Regions from separate parts of the Arthrobacter sp. TMS2-4 genome, predicted to be linked through region 3. Evidence: riboswitches for the same ligand, from Rfam matches in the RefSeq annotation. Region 3 holds a riboswitch; each other region holds the start of a gene.
What was found. Region 3 has a riboswitch for cyclic di-GMP ahead of ACX80F_RS14100 (glycoside hydrolase family 26 protein). Riboswitches for the same ligand answer to the same signal wherever they lie in the genome.
Positions count from the first base shown of each region.

Region 1: it holds a riboswitch for cyclic di-GMP, as region 3 does, so the genes downstream of both, ACX80F_RS13320 (response regulator transcription factor) here and ACX80F_RS14100 (glycoside hydrolase family 26 protein) in region 3, are expected to answer to the same signal.
Region 2: it holds a riboswitch for cyclic di-GMP, as region 3 does, so the genes downstream of both, ACX80F_RS04375 (cellulase family glycosylhydrolase) here and ACX80F_RS14100 (glycoside hydrolase family 26 protein) in region 3, are expected to answer to the same signal.

Region 1 is NZ_JBTNDI010000011.1:12,132-18,889, reverse strand. Features, by position in the region: gene ACX80F_RS13330 (DUF2252 domain-containing protein) at 1-1,254, opposite strand, end outside; gene ACX80F_RS13325 (hypothetical protein) at 1,368-1,589, shown strand; cyclic di-GMP riboswitch class I at 1,651-1,725, shown strand; gene ACX80F_RS13320 (response regulator transcription factor) at 1,834-2,640, shown strand; gene ACX80F_RS13315 (hypothetical protein) at 2,652-3,062, opposite strand; gene ACX80F_RS13310 (AAA family ATPase) at 3,085-3,843, opposite strand; gene ACX80F_RS13305 (MMPL family transporter) at 3,956-6,106, opposite strand; gene ACX80F_RS13300 (MarR family winged helix-turn-helix transcriptional regulator) at 6,208-6,696, shown strand; gene ACX80F_RS13295 (methyltransferase domain-containing protein) at 6,707-6,758, shown strand, end outside.
Region 2 is NZ_JBTNDI010000002.1:244,380-251,137, forward strand. Features, by position in the region: gene ACX80F_RS04365 (AAA family ATPase) at 1-731, opposite strand, end outside; gene ACX80F_RS04370 (TatD family hydrolase) at 919-1,869, shown strand; cyclic di-GMP riboswitch class I at 2,062-2,136, shown strand; gene ACX80F_RS04375 (cellulase family glycosylhydrolase) at 2,153-4,084, shown strand; gene ACX80F_RS04380 (glycosyltransferase) at 4,482-5,990, shown strand; gene ACX80F_RS04385 (ArnT family glycosyltransferase) at 6,179-6,758, shown strand, end outside.
Region 3 is NZ_JBTNDI010000012.1:77,188-83,945, forward strand. Features, by position in the region: gene ACX80F_RS14080 (hypothetical protein) at 1-129, shown strand, start outside; gene ACX80F_RS14085 (ANTAR domain-containing protein) at 243-998, shown strand; gene ACX80F_RS14090 (hypothetical protein) at 1,237-1,512, shown strand; gene ACX80F_RS14095 (peroxiredoxin-like family protein) at 1,558-2,229, opposite strand; cyclic di-GMP riboswitch class I at 2,484-2,558, shown strand; gene ACX80F_RS14100 (glycoside hydrolase family 26 protein) at 2,575-3,810, shown strand; gene ACX80F_RS14105 (DNA-formamidopyrimidine glycosylase family protein) at 3,844-4,647, opposite strand; gene ACX80F_RS14110 (YtxH domain-containing protein) at 4,829-5,200, shown strand; gene ACX80F_RS14115 (NAD(P)/FAD-dependent oxidoreductase) at 5,270-6,262, opposite strand; gene malQ (4-alpha-glucanotransferase) at 6,319-6,758, opposite strand, start outside.

The DNA.
Region 1 (6,758 bases), on a different contig from region 3:
GTCCGTGCGCACAGTCTCCGCATACGCCTCCCCGAATCCGACGATGTCGTCGACGAAATTCTCGTGTGACCGGTCCACCGCGGCCAGGATGGCGGTCTCCGTCCGGAAGGGCACGAGGTCGTGGTCGCTGTCCTCGTCGGTGGAGCAGTGGATCTTCGCCGTGGCCTGCCCGAGCGCCTCGAGCACCGGCATCATCTGCTCCGGCTCCGTCAGGTCCTCCCAGGAGAGATCGCGCTTGTAGGGGGAGAGCTCCGACACGACGAAGGAGATCCCACGGATCGTCGTGTAGCCGAGGAACGGGTCGGTGTGGGTCTGCAGGGACCGCTGGCTGATGACGGCGCGGTGCCCGTCGTCCACGAAGTAGCCGCGGACGCGCTCGTCGTCGACGATCCGGCTGGGCGCGGCGATGTTCGACTGCTTCATGGTGAGGATGATGTCGTTCTCCTGTGCCTCGTCGAAGCCCTCGATGAGCACGTTGTAGGTCGGCAGGCCGGCGCTGCCGATCCCGAATCCCTTCTTGCCCACGATGCCCTTCACCCGGTAGAACACGCGCCGCAGGGACCGCTCGCTGTCCGGGATGGTGGAGAGGTATCGGTCGAACGCGTCCGCGACCTCCCGGTACTCGTCGTCGGGGAGCACGCGGATCGAGCCGTCGTCACGGAAGTGGCGCTCGTAGTCCTCGATGCGCGTGAGCGCGTCGAGCAGCCGCGTCCGGCGTGCCGCCCGGGCCTGCTGCAGCACCTGGTAGACGGGTCCGTCCGTATTGTCGAGCCCGAACGCGAACGTGGACTGCTCGTCGTCCACGTAGTCCCGGACACGACCGAGGTAGGCCTCCAGATAGATGCGCGAGAGGTCGCGTACCGACTGCGACGGCAATGCCTTCTGCCAGCACAGGAGCGTGAGCGAGGCGACGAAGCGGCGAAGGTCCCACGAGAAGTGGCCCACGTAGGCCTCGTCGAAGTCGTTGACGTCGAAGGTGAGGCGTCCCTCGTTGCTCATGTAGGTGCCGAAGTTCTCGGCGTGCAGGTCACCGTGGATCCACACCCGGCTGGTGCGCTCGTCCGCCCAGGCGTCGTCGAGCCGTGCCATGTCGGTGTAGAACAGGGCCGCGCTGCCCCGGTAGAAGGCATACGGGTCCGCTGCCATCTTCCGGAACCGGGCCCGGAAGGCGAGGGGGTCCACGCCCATGAGGTCCTGATGGGCCTCGACGAGCGTGCTGACGATGTGCTGCTGACGGGACTCGGTGGCTGCCATCAGCCCACCGTACGCGCGTCCTGTGCTCACGCCCCCTATGGACGGCGGCGCACCGACCACGGATCTACTCGTGGGTTCGCCGGCGAGGGACGCCCCGGTGCCATACTGTCGGCATGGATCTCGAACACTGGTGGGACAGCGTCACACAGCAGACCAGGGACTGGCTCATTGCGCACAACGGCGAAGCGCTCACGCCCGAAGTGGTCGCGGAGATCAGCGCCGCCGGCGGCCTGGTGGCTTCGGAATCCTGGTGGATGGGCGAGCGGGGGGCCGACGGCCTGTTCCTCTCGGATGCCGCGACGGACTGGATCGGGGAACGCGCCGACGGCGAATAGCCGCGGGGAGTCCACGACGGTGTCGGTCGGGGTTGCTACTATCATCGGGCGAGCAGCCGCTCGTCGACAAAGGCAAACCCGGTGCGAGCCGGGGACGCAAAGCCACGGGACCCTCGAGGTCAGCCGGGCCGCCGAAGAGAACAGGTCCACGGAATATGCCTCGGACACGCCACGTCCCCACCGTTCCCATACCCGCGCCGACGGGCGCCGGGCGCCCCACCGGGCTGTCGCTGGACAGCACGCGATGAACAGCCCCGCACCGGGCGATCGCCGGGCCGCCGTCGTCATCGAGGACGACCTCGACATCCGAAACCTGGTGTGCGCCGTTCTCGAGCAGGGCGGCTTCGCGGTCAGCGGCGCGACCACCGGGCGCGAGGGCGTCGACGTCATCCGCCAGCAGCATCCGATAGTGGTGACCCTGGACATCGGGCTCCCCGACATCGACGGCTACGAGGTCCTGCGGCGGATCCGCAGCACGACCGACTGCTACGTGATCGTGCTCAGCGGTCACAGCGACGAGATGGACATCCTCACCGCGCTCCAGGCGGGAGCCGACGACTACGTCGTGAAGCCGTTCCGGCCCCGGGAGCTGCGGGCGCGGATCGACGCCATGCTTCGCCGCCCACGCATCGGGCAGAACGCGCACCACCCTCCGGTCCAGCCCGTGGTGCCTGCCACGCCCACCCCGCCGGACCACGCCGCCCCGGCGAAGTCCGCCAACACCCTGCGGAACGGCGGCATCACCGTGGACGGAGACGCGCGCATCGCCCGGTGCGCCGGGGTGGAACTCCCGCTCACCAAGACGGAATTCAACCTGCTGTACGAGTTGATGCGGGGCAACGGCTCCGTCCGGACGAAGGAGGAACTGGTCCGCGTGTCGCGGGGTGCGGATTACCGTGGCTACAACTTCGTCAGTCGCACGGATGAGCGGGCCATCGAGGTGCACATCGCAAATCTCCGCCAGAAGCTCGCCCGCTTCGACGGCGGCGGCGAACTCATCACGACGGTGCGGGGCGTGGGTTTCCGGGTGGTGCCGCGGAGCAAGGACTAGACCGGGACCGCTCAGGATCCTCCCGGGTCGCCGTCCCGCAGTTCCCCGAGCGTATCCGCCGCACACCCGCGCAGCACGGCGACCGCGCGCCGGGCGCCGTCGAGGTCGTCGGAGCTGATCATCCGGTGGACTGCTCGCGCAGCATGGTGGAGGCGGACCGCTCCGACCATCATGGCCGACGTCGTCACGCTGAGGACGGCGTCCTCGGCACCTGCGGCGTCACCGGCCTCGATCCGCAGGTTCAATCGATCGACCTTGCCTTCGAGCGTCGCGGAGAAGTCACGCACGAACCGGGAGACGACGGCGGGATCGGAGAAGTCGCGCACCATGTCCGCGAGGACGGTGGAGTCGACGAGGGGCGCCGCCGTCCCGTGGTCCTCGAGGAACCGCGCGGCGTCGCGGCGGGGTGCCGCGCCGTCCACCGGATAACGGCCCTGATACTGGTCAGGGCTTGACGGAGTCGAAGGTAGGGGCACCATCCCAGCCTAGCGACGGCCGATGGGCGCCGTGCACCTGCAGAAAGTTCTTGCGCAAAGACTGCGCTGGAGTATGCCGTTTGCCGACATGATCACTGCGTTTCCGGTACTGAGCACTTCCCGCGACGACTTCTTCGAGCTCCTCGAGGACCCCGGGCAGCGGCCCGTCGGCATCCACGCGCCGGAAGCCGGCGACGTCGGGCAGCCCGAGGTAGCCGTCGCGGTAGGCCCGGAGGTCGTCGAGGCGTTCGGTATCGGTCCCCCGCGCCGCGATCCGACGGAAGGCCTCCTCCGGGCTGACGTCGAGGAACACGACGACGTCCGGGGCGGGCAGCCATCGCGCCAGCGCGTCCAGCAGCCGGCTGCGCTGCAGCCCGCGGGTGGCGCGCAGCGCCTGCTGGCAGTGCAGGTTCCGGTCCAGGATGACGACGCCGTCGAACCGGCGGGCGCGCAGGTGGTTGGTGAGGACATTGACCACGCGGACCCCTGATTCCAGGAGGTCCAGGACCCGTGACGGGACGGAGAGGCCGAGCCGTGCGGTCCACGCCGTCATGGTGCGCCGCCCCGACGGGTTGGCGAGCACCATGGTGGGCGTCGTCGTCGCCAGGATCCTGCCGAGCGCGGAGGCCGCCGTCGTCTTGCCCGCGCCGTCGATACCCACCAGCGCGACGACGAAGCGCCGCGACGGGCACGAGGACCTGCTGGACGTTCTCGCTCGCGGAGTCATCCTCCTGTTGTACCCGCACTTCCTAGGAGAGCTCCCGGCCCGGGATGTGCCGCGGCTGTGAGACCGGCAGGTCCACGCCGCGGCCCTGCCCCGGTCCCTGACCCGACGCCGACTACCGGGGGGACGGCACCTTGCCCAGCTCGGACGGCCACCAGATCTTGGGCCCGATGTCGTAGGACAGGGCCGGGATCAGCAGCGACCGCACCAGGATGGTGTCGAGGAGCACACCGAAGGCCACGATGAACGCGATCTGCGCAAGGAACAGGATGGGGATCACGCCCAGGGCGGCGAACGTCGCCGCGAGGACCACGCCGGCCGAGGTGATGACACCACCCGTCACGCCGAGCCCGCGCAGGATGCCCGGCCGCGTGCCGATCCGGAGGGACTCCTCGCGGACCCGGGTCATCAGGAAGATGTTGTAGTCCACGCCCAACGCCACGAGGAAGACGAAGGCGAACAGCGGCACCGACGCGTCCGCACCCTCGAACCCGAAGACGTTGTTGAAGACCAACGCCGAGACGCCCAGGGCCGTCGCATTGGAGAGCGCCACACTGGCGACGAGGAGCACCGGCGCGAGGACGGAGCGGAGCAGGACGATCAGCACGACGAGGATCACCGCCAGGACGATCGGGATGATCTTGACGAGGTCGGCCAGCGCCGTGTCGTTCGTGTCGATCGCGACCGCCGTGACCCCGCCGACCAGCGCGTCCGGACTGGCGGCGTCGAGCGCCGTCCGCAGTTCGCGCACCACCTCCTCCGCCTGCTCGGAGTCGGCCTGGTACTCGAGGGTGCCGCTGATGAGGACCCCCCCGCCCTCGACGACGGCGGCGCCGCCGGGGTCCGCGGTCAGGACGGCCTCGGCGATGCCCTCCTGTGCCGACACGACGTCGAGCGCGGCCTCCTGGTCGGCCTCGGGGGCGACGACGTAGACGGGACTGCCGGAACCGGCATCGAAGTGGCGGGCGAGGGCCTCCTGGCCGTCGACCGCGTTGGACGGGGTCAGGATCAGGGCGGACTGCGGGACGCCGTTCGCCTGCAACTGGGTCAGCCCGAGGGCGCCGGCGACCAGGATGAGCAGGGACGCGATCCAGACCGACCGTGGGCGCCGGCCGACGAGCAGGGCGACGCGCCGCCAGAGACCCTTGAGCCGTTCGAGCCCGGTCTCCGGGCCGGCGGCGGTCGGCGCGGCGTGCTTGCCGCGGTGCGGGGCGACGACGGCGGCCGCCTCGGGGTTGTAGCGCGGCAGCAGGGGCCAGAAGGCCGCCCTGCCGAAGAGGATCAGGAACGCGGGAAGGAGCGTGAGCGCCGCGCCGAGGGAGAAGAGGATGCCGATGGCGGCGATGGGCCCGAGGCTCTTGTTCGAGTTGAGGTCCGAGAAGAGCAGGCACAGCAGGCCGAGGATCACGGTGGCGCCGGAGGCGAGGATCGGCTCGAACGAGCCACGGTAGGCCACCCGCAGGGCCTCCCATGTCGTCTCGTGCTCCACGAGCGCCTCCCGGAACCGGGCGACGAGCAGCAGCGCATAGTCCGTGGCGGCGCCGATCACGAGGATCGACAGGATGCCCTGGCTCTGCCCGCTGAGCTGGATGAGGTCGAGTTTCGCGAGCCCGAAGATCAGCAGGATCGACGTCGCCAGCGCGAACACGGAGGTGAGCAGGACGAGGAACGGCAGCACGATGGACCGGTAGACGGCCAGGAGGATGATGAACACGGCGCCGAGCGCGACGGCGAGCAGGATGCCGTCGATGCCGCCGAAGGCCTCGACGAGGTCGTTCGTGAAACCGGCCGGACCGGTCACGTACCCCGTGACGCCGTCGGGCAGCTCGTCGTCCAGGATGGTGCGCAGTTCGCCCACCACCTCGGCGAGTTCGGCGTCGGAGGAGACGAAGGCGACGTACTGGACGGCGAAGCCGTCCTCGGACGGGATGGGCCCGGCGAGGGCCGGCGCTCCCTCGGCCGGGGATTCGAGCCCCTCGACACCGCCGAGGGTCACGCCGAGTTCCTCGTAGGAGCCGAGGTCCCGAGGGTCGATCGCGGTGTCCGACTCGGCGACGATCACGGCGGGGATGGCATCCGAGTCGCTGAACTGCTGCTGCAGCTCCCCGGCTTCCGTCGACTCGGCGCTGGCGGGCAGGAAGGACGCCTGGTCGTTGCTCGAGACCTCTTCGAGGCGTCCGAACGTCGGTCCGCCCACCGCCGCCCCGGCCAGCCAGATCAGGACCACCACGACGGGCAGCAGCACCCTCAGCCATCTGTTCTTCATCGCACTCCACGCCTCTCTCGGGTTCTCTCTGCAACAGAGTATATCTATGATAGAGATAAAGTGAACCGGCCTAAGCTGGAAGGGACAGGAGGCGAGGACCCATGTCCACGAGGGACGAACTCATGGCACTCATGCGGCAGTTCACTGTCGAGACCGAGCGCTATGTCGACGTCGCCAGCGAGCGCGACAGTCTGTACCGCACCGATCTCCATGCCCTGAGCATCATGATGGGCGCCGCGCGGGCCGGCCTCACCGTCACGCCCGGCCTGCTGCGCGAGGAGCTCAACCTGAGCTCGCCGGCCACCACGGCCCTGGTCGACCGCCTCGACTCCGCCGGTCACGTCACCCGGCGTCGCAGCGAGGTGGACCGGCGGCAGGTCCACCTCCAGCTGACCGAGAAGGCCCGGAGCACCGGCGCGATGCTGTTCGCCCCGCTCGCCCGCCACATCAACGGCGTCTTCGACCAGTACACGGAGGAGCAACTGGTCCTGCTGCGGGACATGATGCAGAAGATCACCGATGCCACGGTCTCGGCGAAGGACGACGCGCGCGAGGGCTCCGCGCCGGCCGCGGACCGCGCGACCAGTTAGCCTTCGAGGCATGAACGACGAGGTCTACTCCCACGGACACCACCCGAGCGTGACGGCGGCGC
Region 2 (6,758 bases), on a different contig from region 3:
TAGTCCTTCACGGCCGGCGAGACGTACACCGCGCGGACCTGCCGCATCATCCCGGTGATGTCCTCCACGCCGGCGACCGGACGGATGGCCGCGAGCGGTGACACGGACTGGTGGGTCTCCAGCATGTCCGCTTCCGCGCGGGCATCCGGGTAGCCCATCGAGATCCGGGCCATGAAGCGGTCGCGCTGAGCTTCGGGGAGGGGGTAGGTGCCCTCCATCTCGATCGGGTTCTGCGTAGCGACCACCATGAACGGGGCACCGAGCGGGTGGGTGTGCCCGTCCACGGTCACCTGGTGCTCCTCCATGCACTCGAGCAGGGACGACTGCGTCTTGGCGGAGGCCCGGTTGATCTCGTCACCGATGACGATGTTCGCGAAGACCGGGCCGGGCCGGAACTCGAACCGCCGCGTGTCTTGGTTGAAGATGGAGACCCCCGTGACGTCCGACGGCAGCAGGTCCGGGGTGAACTGGATGCGGTTCACGCTGCAGTCGATCGTCCGGGCGAGGGTCTTCGCGAGCAGGGTCTTCCCGACCCCCGGCACGTCCTCTAGCAGCAGGTGTCCCTGGGCCAGGAGGACCGTGAGGGCCAGGCGCGCAGCCTCGGGCTTGCCGTCGATCACCGTCTGGATGGAGTCGAGGATGCGCGTGGCGACGTCGTGGAAGGCGGCGTCGGGGTCCGGGGCGAGCCGTGGGTCCGCAGCCACCTCGGCGATATTGTGCTGGACGTCCATGGGTATCCTCCACGCGTGCGGCTGCCGTGCCGAGCGGTGCCGGAGGGCCGGGATCGCTCGACACGCAGGGACCGGCTGCGGCCGTTCCAACGCTGGGCAGGTCGGACCGAGCTGAATGATTCAACAGGTTACTAGCTCAACTTGCTTCCCGGGCGATTGGTTCCGTACCGCAACTAGGCTGTGGATCATGTGTACCAGCGCGCTGCCCGTCCGTCACCCCTACGCGATCGGGGAGACACCGCCCGCCTACCGCGATCCGGAGGACGCCGGCGCCGGAGAGGACGCCACGGCGGCCCGACGACGGCGGAAGGGCGCGTACCTGCCGCTGCCGGAGCCGCTGCCCGTGCCCGTGATCGACAACCACACGCACTTCGACTTCCGTGAGGGGGCCGTCGAGGTGTCGATCGGCGACGCCCTCGACGCAGCCGGGGCCGCCGGTGTCCGGGGCGCGGTCCAGGTGGGCACGGACCTGGCGTCCTCGCGCTTCACCGCCGCCGTCGTCGAACAGGACGCACGGCTCCTCGGGGCGGTCGCCCTGCACCCCAACGAGGCCCCCTTGCTGGCCGCGGCGGGAACGCTCGACGACGCCCTCTCGGAAATCGAGCAGCTCGCCGCCGGGCCGCGGATCCGCGCGCTCGGCGAGACGGGTCTGGACTACTTCCGCACCGGGGAGGACGGCCGGGACAGCCAGCTGGCGTCCTTCCGCAGCCACATCGACATCGCCCGCCGGCTGGGCAGGGCTCTGCAGATCCACGACCGGGAGGCGCACGACGACGTCGTGGCGACGCTGCTCTCCGACACCGCGCCGGACCGCGTGGTGCTGCACTGCTTCTCGGGCGACGCCGACCTCGCGCGCACCTGCAACGAGCACGGCTGGTACATGTCCTTTGCGGGCACTGTGACCTTCAAGAACGCCGCGAACCTGCGCGAGGCCCTCCTCGTGGCCGATCCGGCACTCGTGCTGACGGAGACGGACGCCCCCTTCCTCACCCCGCACCCGTATCGCGGCCGGCCGAACGCCTCCTACGCCGTGCCGTACACGGTGCGCGCCATGGCGGGGATTCTCGACACCGGCCTCGACGGCCTGTGCGCACGGCTGACGGCGAACACCGAAGCCGTCTACGGCAGCTGGGACTGACCGAACGCCCGGGCCGGAAGGAGGCCTCCGCGGCTCCCGGGGCGGAAGACCGCCCGGCTTGGGTCTTTCTTGGGGATTTCCTGTAGGGACGCAGGGGCATGCGGACGCCGAAGGACGCGGTTGCCCGGGAAGAATGGTCCCCGAGACCGTCCACCCTGCTGGGACCGAGAACGCCCGCAGCGGGTAGGTGGTCGCCGACAAAGGCAAACCCGGTGCGAGCCGGGGACGCAAAGCCACGGGGCCCACGAGGTCAGCCGGGCCGCCGAACACGAAGGTCCTCGCCATGCACTCACTGCTCCGAACACTCCGCCTGCCCTCCGTCCGATCGCGGCGGGCCGGGATCCGACAGGCGTTCCTGCGCCGAACAGCCCTGGCTGCCGCCGTGCTCGTCGTGGCGAGCGGGTGTGCGGTCCAGCCGGGAGGGATAGGCGTCGAGCGTGCAACCCAGGTCCAGCCCACGACGTCGGGCTGGCTCCACACCGACGGCGGCACCATCCGTGACGCGGCGGACAAGCCCTTCGTCATCAAGTCCGTCAGCTGGTTCGGCCTGGAGACCCCGGAGTGCGCCCCGCACGGACTGTGGAGCATCAACCTCGAAGACGGCCTCCGGCAGATCAGGAGCATGGGCTTCAACACCATCCGGCTGCCCTACTCGAACCAGTGCATCACCCGGGGCACGAGCACCTCCGTCGACTATTCGCTCAACCCCTCGCTCGAGGGCCGCACGCCGCTCCAGGTGATGGACTCGGTGGTCGATGCCGCCGGTGCGGCCGGGCTGAACGTCATCCTCGACCGGCACCGCCCGGAGTCGAAGGCGCAGTCCGAGCTCTGGCACACCCCGGCCATCACCGAGGACCAGTGGATCGCGGACTGGAAGATGCTCGCGGCCCGGTACAAGGACAACCCCGTCGTGATCGGGGCGGATCTGCACAACGAGCCGCGCGGAGCGGCGTGCTGGGCGTGCGGGGATCCGGCGAGGGACTGGAAGGCCGCCGCCACACGTGCGGGGAACGCCGTCCTGTCCGCGAACCCCAACCTGCTCGTCATCGTCGAGGGCATCGAGAACGAGGCGGACGGCACCGCCACCTGGTGGGGGAGCGGGCTCCGGGGAGTCGCCGCGAATCCCGTCACCCTGGAACGGGACCACCGCGTCGTGTACTCCCCGCACGACTACCCCGCGTCCGTCCACCACCAGCAGTGGTTCTCGGACCCGACCTACCCGGAGAACCTGCCGGCGCTGTGGGACCGGAACTGGGGCTACATCGCCCGGGAGGGGATCGCGCCGGTCCTGCTCGGCGAGTTCGGCACGAAGCTCGAGACGGATTCGGACCGGCAGTGGCTGGACCAGATGGTCGCGTACCTGGGCCGGACGGGGATGAGCTATTCCTACTGGTCTTTCAACCCCAACAGCGGCGACACCGGGGGCCTCGTCAAGGACGACTGGCGCACCGAGGAGACCGCGAAGACGCTGGCCCTGAAGCCGCTTCTCACGACGTCGCCTGCGCCGTCCCCGAGTCCGACGTCGCCTGTGCCGTCCCCGAGTCCGACGTCGCCTGTGCCGTCCCCGAGTCCGACGTCGCCTGTGCCGTCCCCGAGTCCGACGTCGCCTGTGCCGTCCCCGAGTCCGACGTCGCCTGAGCCGTCCCCGAGTCCGACGTCGCCCGCGCCGGTACCCCTCACGCCGTTGCAGAGTTCCGTTCCCTCGGTCGCGGGCATCGCCAGGGTGGGGCACGTCCTCACAGCCACCCCCGGCCCGTGGACTGCGGGCACAGCCCTGAAGTACGCATGGCATCGGGACGGCGTCGCCATTCCCGGAGCGACCACCGCCCGCCACGCCCTGACCGCACGGGATCTCGGCGCACGCATGACGGTGGTCGTGTCCGGGACCAGGAACGGGTACGCGCCCGCCTCCCGCACCTCGCGGCCGGGTCCGACGGTGTCGCGGGGAACCCTGACCGGATCGAAGCCCACGATCACGGGAAGCGGCCGGGTCGGTCAGCCCCTGACCGCCGACCCCGGCACATGGTCACCGGGCGCGGTCGTCACCTTCCAGTGGTACCGCTCGGGCACCCCGATCGCTGGAGCACGCAGCCGGACCTACACACCGACCAGCGCGGATCGCAACGTCACCCTCCATGTCCAGGCCACAGGGACCAAGACCGGGTATACCCCCCTGACGAAGCACTCCCGCAGCACAGGGCGCATCGCGGGTTGATGCACCCCGGCCGGCAGATCACGACCACAAGACGCGAGTATCAGGCCCTCGATTCCAAGTAGCAGCCGGAGCAAAGACGGGTAATGCCACCTCTTCCCATCCGCCGTAGGGTCTTAATTGAGGGAGAAAAGACGGGCAGTTCCGGTTCTCGGAACGCTTGGCTTTCTTCCGGGTCAACGCACCGCCGTCAACGCCGATAGCAGCGGACGAGCCGTGCCTGCACTGCCGCCCGTTTCCACACTTCGTGCGTGATCCCCCGAACGGGTCGGCGGCTTCCTGCTCCTGTGAGACCGGAGCATTTCCGTAGCGCCTCTGACACTCGGTCGACTGCCCGTCGACCGAGTGTCTTCCTTTTCGGGATGTCCCCTGACGCTCCCACATCACCGAGAAGGTCTTCTTGAATTCCAACAGCGATCCAGCCGACGCGACGGGAGCGGAGCCCGCGCCCCTGTTGACGCCCGTTCCTGACAGCTCTCCGGTCCCCGACATCGCCCCCAACCGCGGGCCGGCCACCGGGGAGATCACGGACACCCCGGTCCGCTCGGTCCTGCCGGACTGGTCGGCGGGGGAGTGGCTCGCCTACAGCACCATGGTCGTCGTCGCGGTCCTGCTGACGATCATCGCGATCACCACCCTGTGGTGGATGCTTCACGCGTGGCGGTCCCGCGACAGCCTCCAGCGCACGGGTTTCTCGCAGACACCGCGGCCCGCTGCCCAGTCCTTCACCCTCCTGGTGCCCGGCAGGCACGAGGAGGAGGTGATGGGGCAGACGCTCGACCGGCTCGCGGAGCAGGACCACCCGGACTTCGAGATCATCGCGATCGTGGGTCACGACGATCCCGGCACGGAGGCAGTTGCCCGCGCGGCGGAGAGCCGCCACCCGCACCTCATCCGGGTCATCGTCGACTCCTCGGTGCCCAAGAACAAGCCGAAGGCACTCAACCTCGCCCTGCAGTCCGCGCGCGGTTCCGTGGTCGGTGTCTTCGACGCCGAGGACGACGTCCATCCGCGGCTCCTCTCGCTCGTCGACTCCCGCTTCTCCGAGACCGGCGCCGACGTGGTGCAGGGCGGAGTGCAACTGATGAACTTCGACACCACCTGGTGGTCCCTCCGGAACGTGCTGGAGTACTACTTCTGGTTCCGCTCGCGGCTGCATTTCCACGCCAATGTTAACTTCATCCCCCTCGGCGGGAACACCGTCTTCATCAAGCGTGCCTGGCTGGAATGGTCCGACGGCTGGGATGACGAGTGCCTCGCCGAGGACTGCGAGGTCGGTGTCCGGCTCTCGAGTCAGGGAGCGACGGTCGCGGTTGCCTACAGCCCGGAGGTCGTCACCCGGGAGGAGACGCCCGGAACGCTCACGTCACTGTTCAAGCAGAGGACGCGGTGGAACCAGGGATTCCTGCAGGTGCTCGGCAAGGGCGAGTGGCGCAAGCTGCCCACCGCCCGCCAGCGGCTGTTCGCCCGCTACATCCTCGCCATGCCCTTCCTGCAGGCCGCAACCGGCCTGCTGATCCCCATCTCGATCGTCCTGGTGCTCTTCGCCAAGGTCCCCGTGGGCGTCGCGCTCATCACGTTCCTCCCCCTCGGTCCCACCCTCATCACCCTTGCGGTCGAGGCGGCCGGCCTGAACGAGTTCGGCCGCCTGTACAACAAGAAGGTGCGGGTCCGCGACTACGTGCGGCTGGTGTTGGGAACCTTCCCCTACCAGGTCTTCCTCGCGGCGGCCGCGGTACGCGCCGTCTTCCGGCAGCTCAAGGGCGAGAACTCATGGGAGAAGACCGAGCACTCCGGTGCCCACCGGACGGTCTTCGAGCCCGCGTCACCGGCCCCCGAGCCCGAACTCGTCGGCGCCGGCGGCGCGACGGCATCACGCAGGATGAGCACGACTGGAGCTTCCTCATGACCTATACCCTCGACGCCGCACCGGCAACGCGGACGGGCTCTGCCGCACCCGCTCGGGCTCCCGGGAACGCGGCTCCGGCCGGACGATCGCCGAAAATGCGGTGGGACCGGTGGCGGCGTGTCCACGGACGCGCGCCCCTGTTCCTGCTTCCCACACTGCTGGTAGCGGGTCTTGTCCAGGCCTGGAACATGAGCGGATCGCCCCAGCGGATCGACGACGAGGGAACCTACGTCGCCCAGGCGTGGGCCGTCACGCACCTCGGGGAGCTGGCCCACTACACCTACTGGTACGACCATCCGCCGCTGGGCTGGATCCAGCTGGCCGCGTACACCGAGCTCACCGGCGCCTTCGAGCGCTGGGACACCGCCGTCATGGCAGGTCGGGAAGCGGTCCTGGTGGCCACCCTCATCAGCACCGCGCTGTGCTGGTTGCTGGCACGCCGCATCGGCCTCAGCCGGACGGCGGCGACGGGGGCTGCGCTCCTGTTCGCCCTGTCCCCGCTGGCACTCCAGTTCCACCGCACCGTGTACCTCGACAACATCGCGACCCCGTGGCTCCTCGGCGCGCTGATCCTCGCCATGAGCCGCAAGCACCAGCTCGCCGAATTCGTCGGCGCGGCCGTCCTGTTCGGGGTCGCGGTCCTGACGAAGGAGACGTACCTCCTGGCCCTGCCCCTGGTGGCGTTCGTCATGTATCGGTCGGCGTGGCCTGCCACGCGGCGCTACACGCTGTCCGTCGCGACGAGCGTGCTCGTGCTGGTCGGAGCGG
Region 3 (6,758 bases):
AGCGGGGTCTACCTCGTGCGCAATCCGGACAAACTGGGCCGGACCGTGGCAGGCTCCGACGTCACACAGGCTCTGCGTGCACGGGGCGACCACGTGGAGCACCCCACCGGCACCGGGTCGTACAGTTGATGGCAGAACAACGTTCCGGCGGATTCCCTGAACCGCATTTCCCGTCGATCCGCTTCCGGGCGGATGGCGCTGATCGTTGGCCCGTTAGCCGCTTCGTCCAAGGAACCAGCCGTATGCCCGATGAGAAGGACCTTGCTCGCGAGATCGATCGCGATCCGGTCACCGCGCTCCTGCAGGACATGGTCCTGGAGAGCGACGACGTCCAGGACTTCCTCGCCGGCCTCGCGACCATCGCCGCCGAGGCGTTCAGCGGCGCCTACGGTGAGGTGTTCTGCGGCGTGACGCTCCTGCGCCCACGATCGATGATCACCGTCGCCAGCAGCAGCGACAAGGCCCGTGAAGTCGACGAAGTGCAATACGGGTTCGACGACGGCCCCTGCCTCCGGGCCGCCCGCACGGGTGAGACCGTATATATCCGGGACTTCCTGACCGAGGAACGCTTCCCTGAATACCGCACCGCCATCGCCTCCCATGGCCTGCGCTCGGCCCTCGGCATACCCATCCGCCTCGACGAGGGCGCCAGCGCCGGTCTGAACTTCTACTCCACCTCCCCGGATGCCTTCGATGCGACGGGCATCGCGGTGGCCGAAGGCCTCGCACGCGATGCCTCCCGCTCCCTCCGCCTGGCTGTGCGGATCGCCAAGCTCAGCGAGGACACGCAGCACCTCAAGGCCGCCATGGTGAACCGCACCACCATCGACACGGCGGTCGGCGCGATCATGGCCCAGAACAGGTGCACCCAGAAGGAGGCCTTCGCGATCCTCCGACAGGCATCATCCACCCGGAACGTGAAGGTGGCGGACCTCGCGGCCGGCATACTCGCATCGGTGGGGCAGGCGGAACCGGTGACCACGCACTTCAATTCGTGACCCGGGTGGTGCGGCTGATGCGGCGCTCGGCAAACTTCTGCGATGTCGCCCTGTCCATCTCGAGCACGCTCGAGTACGGAACACATCCGGCTCAGCGTGCCTCCGGGCTCCCGGGACGCCGTGTGACAGGGATGCCGTGCGACAGGGGAAACCGGGAACCAGGAGGCGATTACGGTAGTGTCGTTCTCGCCTCTAGAAGCGGGGCTCCCGAGTTCGTGGCACGTGAATGAGGCACTTCGTGAGTGATAACAGCAGGCTGGATCCGGAGAAGGCGTTCCCGGAGGATCTGACGTCGATCGATCGGGACGACCTGGACATCCTGAACAGCAGGAACCACCGGTCGAGGGATGTGCAGTACGTCCGCGACGGTGAAGTGGATCCGGAGACCGATGGGCAGCACCACGAGCTCCGCGAGGAGCTCGATCGCCGACAGCTGATCCGCGACACCCCGGCGTCCGATGCCGGAGACGACGCACTCGAGGACGCCGTCGACAGCCAGGTCAAGGAAGCCTGAGCCTCACGGTCGTCGCCCGGTATCGTCCCGGAGGGCGGTATCGCCTCAGAGGGCGACGAGGGCATCGATGATGTCGCTGGTCTCCGTGCGGTTCGTGTAGTCCACCTGCACGTCGATGAACCGGATGGTGCCCGTCGCGTCGGCGACGATCACCGCGGGGAAGGGGATCGTCGGGGTCCGGCCCAGATTGGACCCGGCGACGTCCACGCCGAGGGCGATGCGCGCCAGCGTCGACTCGGGGCTCGGCGTCGTGACGATCCCGAGCAGTGAGGCGAGGGAGTTCGCTGCATCCGAGTAGAGCGGCAGATACAGCCCCTTCTCGCTCGCCATGCTCCGCGCGATCTCCGGGGCCTGCGGGCTGATCGCGATGAGCCGCGTCCCGAACGTCTCCGCAAGAGGGCTCAGTTCCCGCTGATAGGTCTGCAGGGCGATGCTGCAGTAGGGACACCACCCGCCGCGGTAGAAGACGATGATCGCGGCCGCCGCACCGAGGACCTCCCGCAGGGGCACTGGATGCCCCCCGTCGTCGTACACGACGGCCTCGGGGAGTTTCTCGCCCACGCGGGCGATTCCTTCCGGAAGCGCTGCGCGGCGGAGCTCCTCCTGCTCCATCGCGAAGACCTCCGCGAGCGCCGGACCGACCTGCGCGTCGAACGTCGGCTGGAACTCGGCCACCTGCGCCGCGATCGTCTCCGTGAATTTCTGTCTCTGCTTCAAACTTCCCCCTCGACACACCCGCGACGGGAGCCTCCAGCCCGCCGCACTCTCAATTGTGGTGCACACCACACGATTTCCCAAGGCCACGGTCACGTCCCTCCGGCTGCGCCCGACGCCTGTGCGACCACGCCCTGCGGAAGATCTGCCGGAATCCTTCGCCGCAGTACGGCGAATTCCTGCCCCGTCCTGCGGGTGCGACGGCACAATGGGATGGGCCCCACAATGCGGGGACCGACGACGCCCGGGCGACCGCTCGGCGACAAAGGCAAACCCTGCGCGAGCCGGGGACGCAAAGCCACGGGACCCTCGCGGTCAGCCGGGCCACCGAACCCCGAGGTGCCGATCATGCTCACCGTTCCCCGTCTCACAGCATCCGCGACCCGGACGACCGCCGCGCGACTCGTCGTGGTCTTCGTGGCGCTGTCCGTCCTGATGCTCGGGGTGAGCCCGGCGCCGGCCCAGGCCGCGGCCACGATCACCGTCAGTTCCGACTCCGGAACACCTGGTGCCTCCGTCACGGTGACGGGCGCGGGCTTCCCCAAGAGGACGAAGGGGACCATTGTGGCCGGGACCGCGAGCGCGGCCCTGACCACGACGCCGCAGGGCGCCTTCACCGTATCGATCGTGCCGGCGGGGACCGACACCGTGAGCATCACGGCGACGGCGGGCGCCTCCACTGCGAGCGCCGGCTACACCATCCTCGCCCCGGCGCCTGCACCGGGTGTCACCAAAGGGATCCGCTTCGGCGTCGGCACCAATGGGGGGCCCGCAGCCGGCGGTGAGCTCGACGCCGTCGCTGCCCTCGCAGGCGAGGCGCCCTCCATCGTGCTGTCCTACAAGGACTTCAACCAGCCCGCACCGATCGCGGAGCTGGATGCCGTGCGCGCCCGCGGCGCCGAGACGCTGCTGACCTGGGAGCCGTGGACCTGGGGCGGAGGCACCGAGCAGCCCGCCTACTCGCTCGACCGTATCGCCGCCGGCGAGTTCGACGCCTACCTCCGCGAGTGGGGCACCGACCTGGGACGCTGGGGGCAGCCCGTGTACCTGCGCTTCGCGCACGAGATGAACGGTGACTGGTACCCGTGGGCTGCGGGCGTCAACGGCAACACGGCGGCCGATTACGTTGCCGCCTACCGGCACGTGCACGACGTCGTCGCTTCCACCGGCGCGACCAACATCAGCTGGGTGTGGAACCCGAACGTCCCCTACTGGGGATCGACGCCCCTGGATCAGCTCTACCCGGGCGCGGGCTACGTCGACGTCGCGGCGCTCGACGGCTACAACTGGGGCACCTCGCAGTCATGGAGCTCCTGGCAGGAACCCGAGGCACTGTTCGGTGGCGGGATCGCGCAGCTCCGGCAGCTCGCCCCGGGCACGCCGATCATGATCGCCGAGACGGCGTCGTCGGAGCTCGGCGGGTCCAAGCCCCAGTGGATCTCCTCCCTCTTCGAGTACGTCTCCGCGCAGCCGGACGTCGTCGGGCTCGTCTGGTTCCACATCGCCAAGGAAACCGACTGGCGCATCGACAGCTCCGCAGCGTCCGCCGACGCCTTCGCAGCCGCCCTCGCCGCGCGGCGCTGAGGACTGCGCGCACCAGGAGGTCGGGCCCCGGCCTCAGTCCGGCGGCGCCGGTTGGCAGCGGGGACACCACCAGGTGCGACGCCGGCCCGGGTCGTTCGGCACTTCCGCCCTGACGCGCACGATGGTGCCGCACCGGAGGCACGGCCTGCCGGCGCGGCCGGCGACCCAGTGCTTCTCCCCCCGGCGGGTGTTCCCCGTGGTGACCTGATGCGCTCCCTGCTGCGTCGCCGAGAACCGCAGGCACCGTGCACCGAGGGCCACCAGCGCCGGGACGTCCACGTCGGCCATCACCGTGTCGGGGTGGATGCCCCGCAGGAAGCAGAGCTCGTTGGCCCACAGATTCCCGAACCCGGCGACGTTCCGCTGATCCAGCAGGGCCGTTGCCACGCGCTCCCCCGGGTCGCGGCGCAGCCTGCGCACCGCCTCGTCCGCGGACCAGTCCTGCCGCAGCGGATCAGGGCCGAGGTGCCCCACGGCGTCGCCCTCCGCCCGGGTGTCCAGCAGGTCGACGACGGGTAGGCCCAGTCCGTACGCGGTCGGGCCGTCGCGCACGGCGAGGATCACCCGCGCCTCCGGCAGGAGCTTCCGCGGCAGCGTTCTCCCGGGGGTCGTGACCGTCCATGACCCCTGCATCAGCAGGTGCGTGTGGAGGGTCAGGCCGCCGTCGAACCGCGTGAGCAGGTGCTTGCCGTGGGTCACGTGCCCGGCGATGCGCATCCCGTCCAGCGGCGTCTCGGCATGCGCGGGCACCCGGAGGTCGCCGCGGCGCAGCGTGCGCCCGTCGAGGGATCCCCGCAGGCGGATCGCCAGGCGGAACACGCTGTCCCCCTCGGGCATGGAGCCTCCCTGTCCTGTTGCCACCATCGCCAACCTAGCGCCCGGCACCGACGCTCCATCCGGTAGCACCACCGGCACCCCGGCGCTCCTACAGCATGGTGCCCGCAGACACTACTCTCGCCGGAGGCCGACCGCGTGGTCTAGATTCGGAAGGAACATAGTCCAACGAAGGGAGAACACCATGAAGAACAAGCTTGTTTTCGCCGCAGGAATGGCAGCCGGGTACGTCCTCGGGACGCGGGCCGGCCGGGAGAGCTACGAGCAGCTCAAGAGCAAGGCGCAGAAGCTGTGGGAGAACCCGAAGGTTCAGGACACCGTCTCCTCGACCACCGACACCATCAAGACCAAGGCCCCGAAGGTGCAGGACACCCTGAAGGGCGCCCTGAAGAAGGGCGAGTCCGCTTCCGGCAAGGGCGGCAAGGCGAAGGTCGGTGCCGGGACCACGGCCACCACCGGGCCGGCCGGGGGAAACCCCCGCGACATCGAGGACACCCCGTTCCAGGCCCAGGACAGCGAGACCCGCCCTGATCTCGGGAAGGATCTCGGGAAGTAGCGAGCGCAAGGGTGGCGGGCCCCGACATGGTGTCGTGGCCCGCCCCCGTCGTATCCGCCTCGCGTGGGGTCAGACGCGCCTGCTGACCGTCTCCCCCGCGTCCAGCAGCGCCTCGCAGTCCTCCTGCACCAGCACGGCATTGACAGTGACCGCCGTCCGGTAGGCATCCCCGGCGGCGGTGATCAGATGCGCGGCCGGGTCCGCCGCATTGCCGACCGCCCAGACCCGGTCCCGCGATGCCCGGCCGAGGTGGTCCGTGACGATACAGCCGTCCTCACGCAGTTCGCAATCCAGCGAGGCCACCAGAGGTGAGGACGCGTCCGCCCCGGGTTCGCAGAACACGGCCACGCATGGCACCCGCTGACCGTCGGCGGAACCGTCGTCGACGTGCACGCCGAGGAGCGCCCGCGGACCGCCGCTGTCGGGCGCCTCCCCCAGGAAGAATTCCCGGACCGGTCCTTCCACGACCCGCACGCCCCGGGCTCGCAGTCGGCGCGCGTCCTCCTCCGGCACGGTACCGAGGAGGTGTGGGAAGTAGGTCACGTCCGCCGACCACTGTCCGAGCAGGAGTGCCTGGGCGATCGAGGTGTCTGTGGACCCGATCACGCCGAGTGCCTCGTCCCTGACCTCCCAACCGTGGCAGTACGGACACTGCAGCAGGCCGCGGCCCCATGCCTCCCGCGCACCGTCGACCTCCGGGAGGACGTCCCGGAGACCCGAAGCGAGGATCAGGTGCCGTCCCCGCGCCGTTGCGCCGTCGGTGGTCGTCACGGTCCAGAGGTCCGCGCTCTCCTCCGCGCCGTCGATCACGTCGTGGACCGTGCCGTCCAGGAAGTGCACGCCGTAGGGTTCCAGTTCGGCCCGGCCCAGGCCCAGGAGGTGCTCCGGAGTGGTGCCGTCGCGGGTGGTGAAGCCGTACGCGGCGTCGGCCGGCGCGTTGCGGGGCGTTCCGGCGTCGATCACGAGGACGCGCCGCCGTGCCCGCCCGAGCACGAGCGCGGCGCTCAGCCCCGCGATCCCGCCGCCGACGACGACGACGTCATATGTTCCGAGTCTGTCCATGCCACTATCCGATCACGCGGCGCGGCCGTGGTGCCCCCGGAAGGGCCCTCTTGCGCTCAGCCGGTGGATCGGGTGGCTCCCGCGGATCCAGTGGACCCGGTGTCCCCCGCGGCCCCCGCGGCCCCCGCGGCCCCCGCGGCCCCCGCGGCCTCCGCGGCCTCCGCGGCCTCCGCGGCCTCCGTGGCCTCCGTGGCCTCCGTGGCCTCCGTGGCCTCCCGGGCCGCATCCGGCGTTCCCGGGTCGACGTGCAGGCCGAGCGAGGCCACGAGCGACGAGAAGCGTCCGTTCACGGCGAGGTCCTCGACGAGGACGGCCCTGCCCTCGGCGTCGGCGAGGGGGATCCGCCAGTTGGGGTACTCGTCATGGGTGCCCGGCTGGTTCTGCGTGCGGCGCTCCCCGACGGCGTCGGCGAGCGCCACGCCGAGCAGAAGCGACGGCGTCTGACCGATGAAGGCATGCAGTGCCTCCACTGTCCCGGGGACGCCGACGGCCCCGT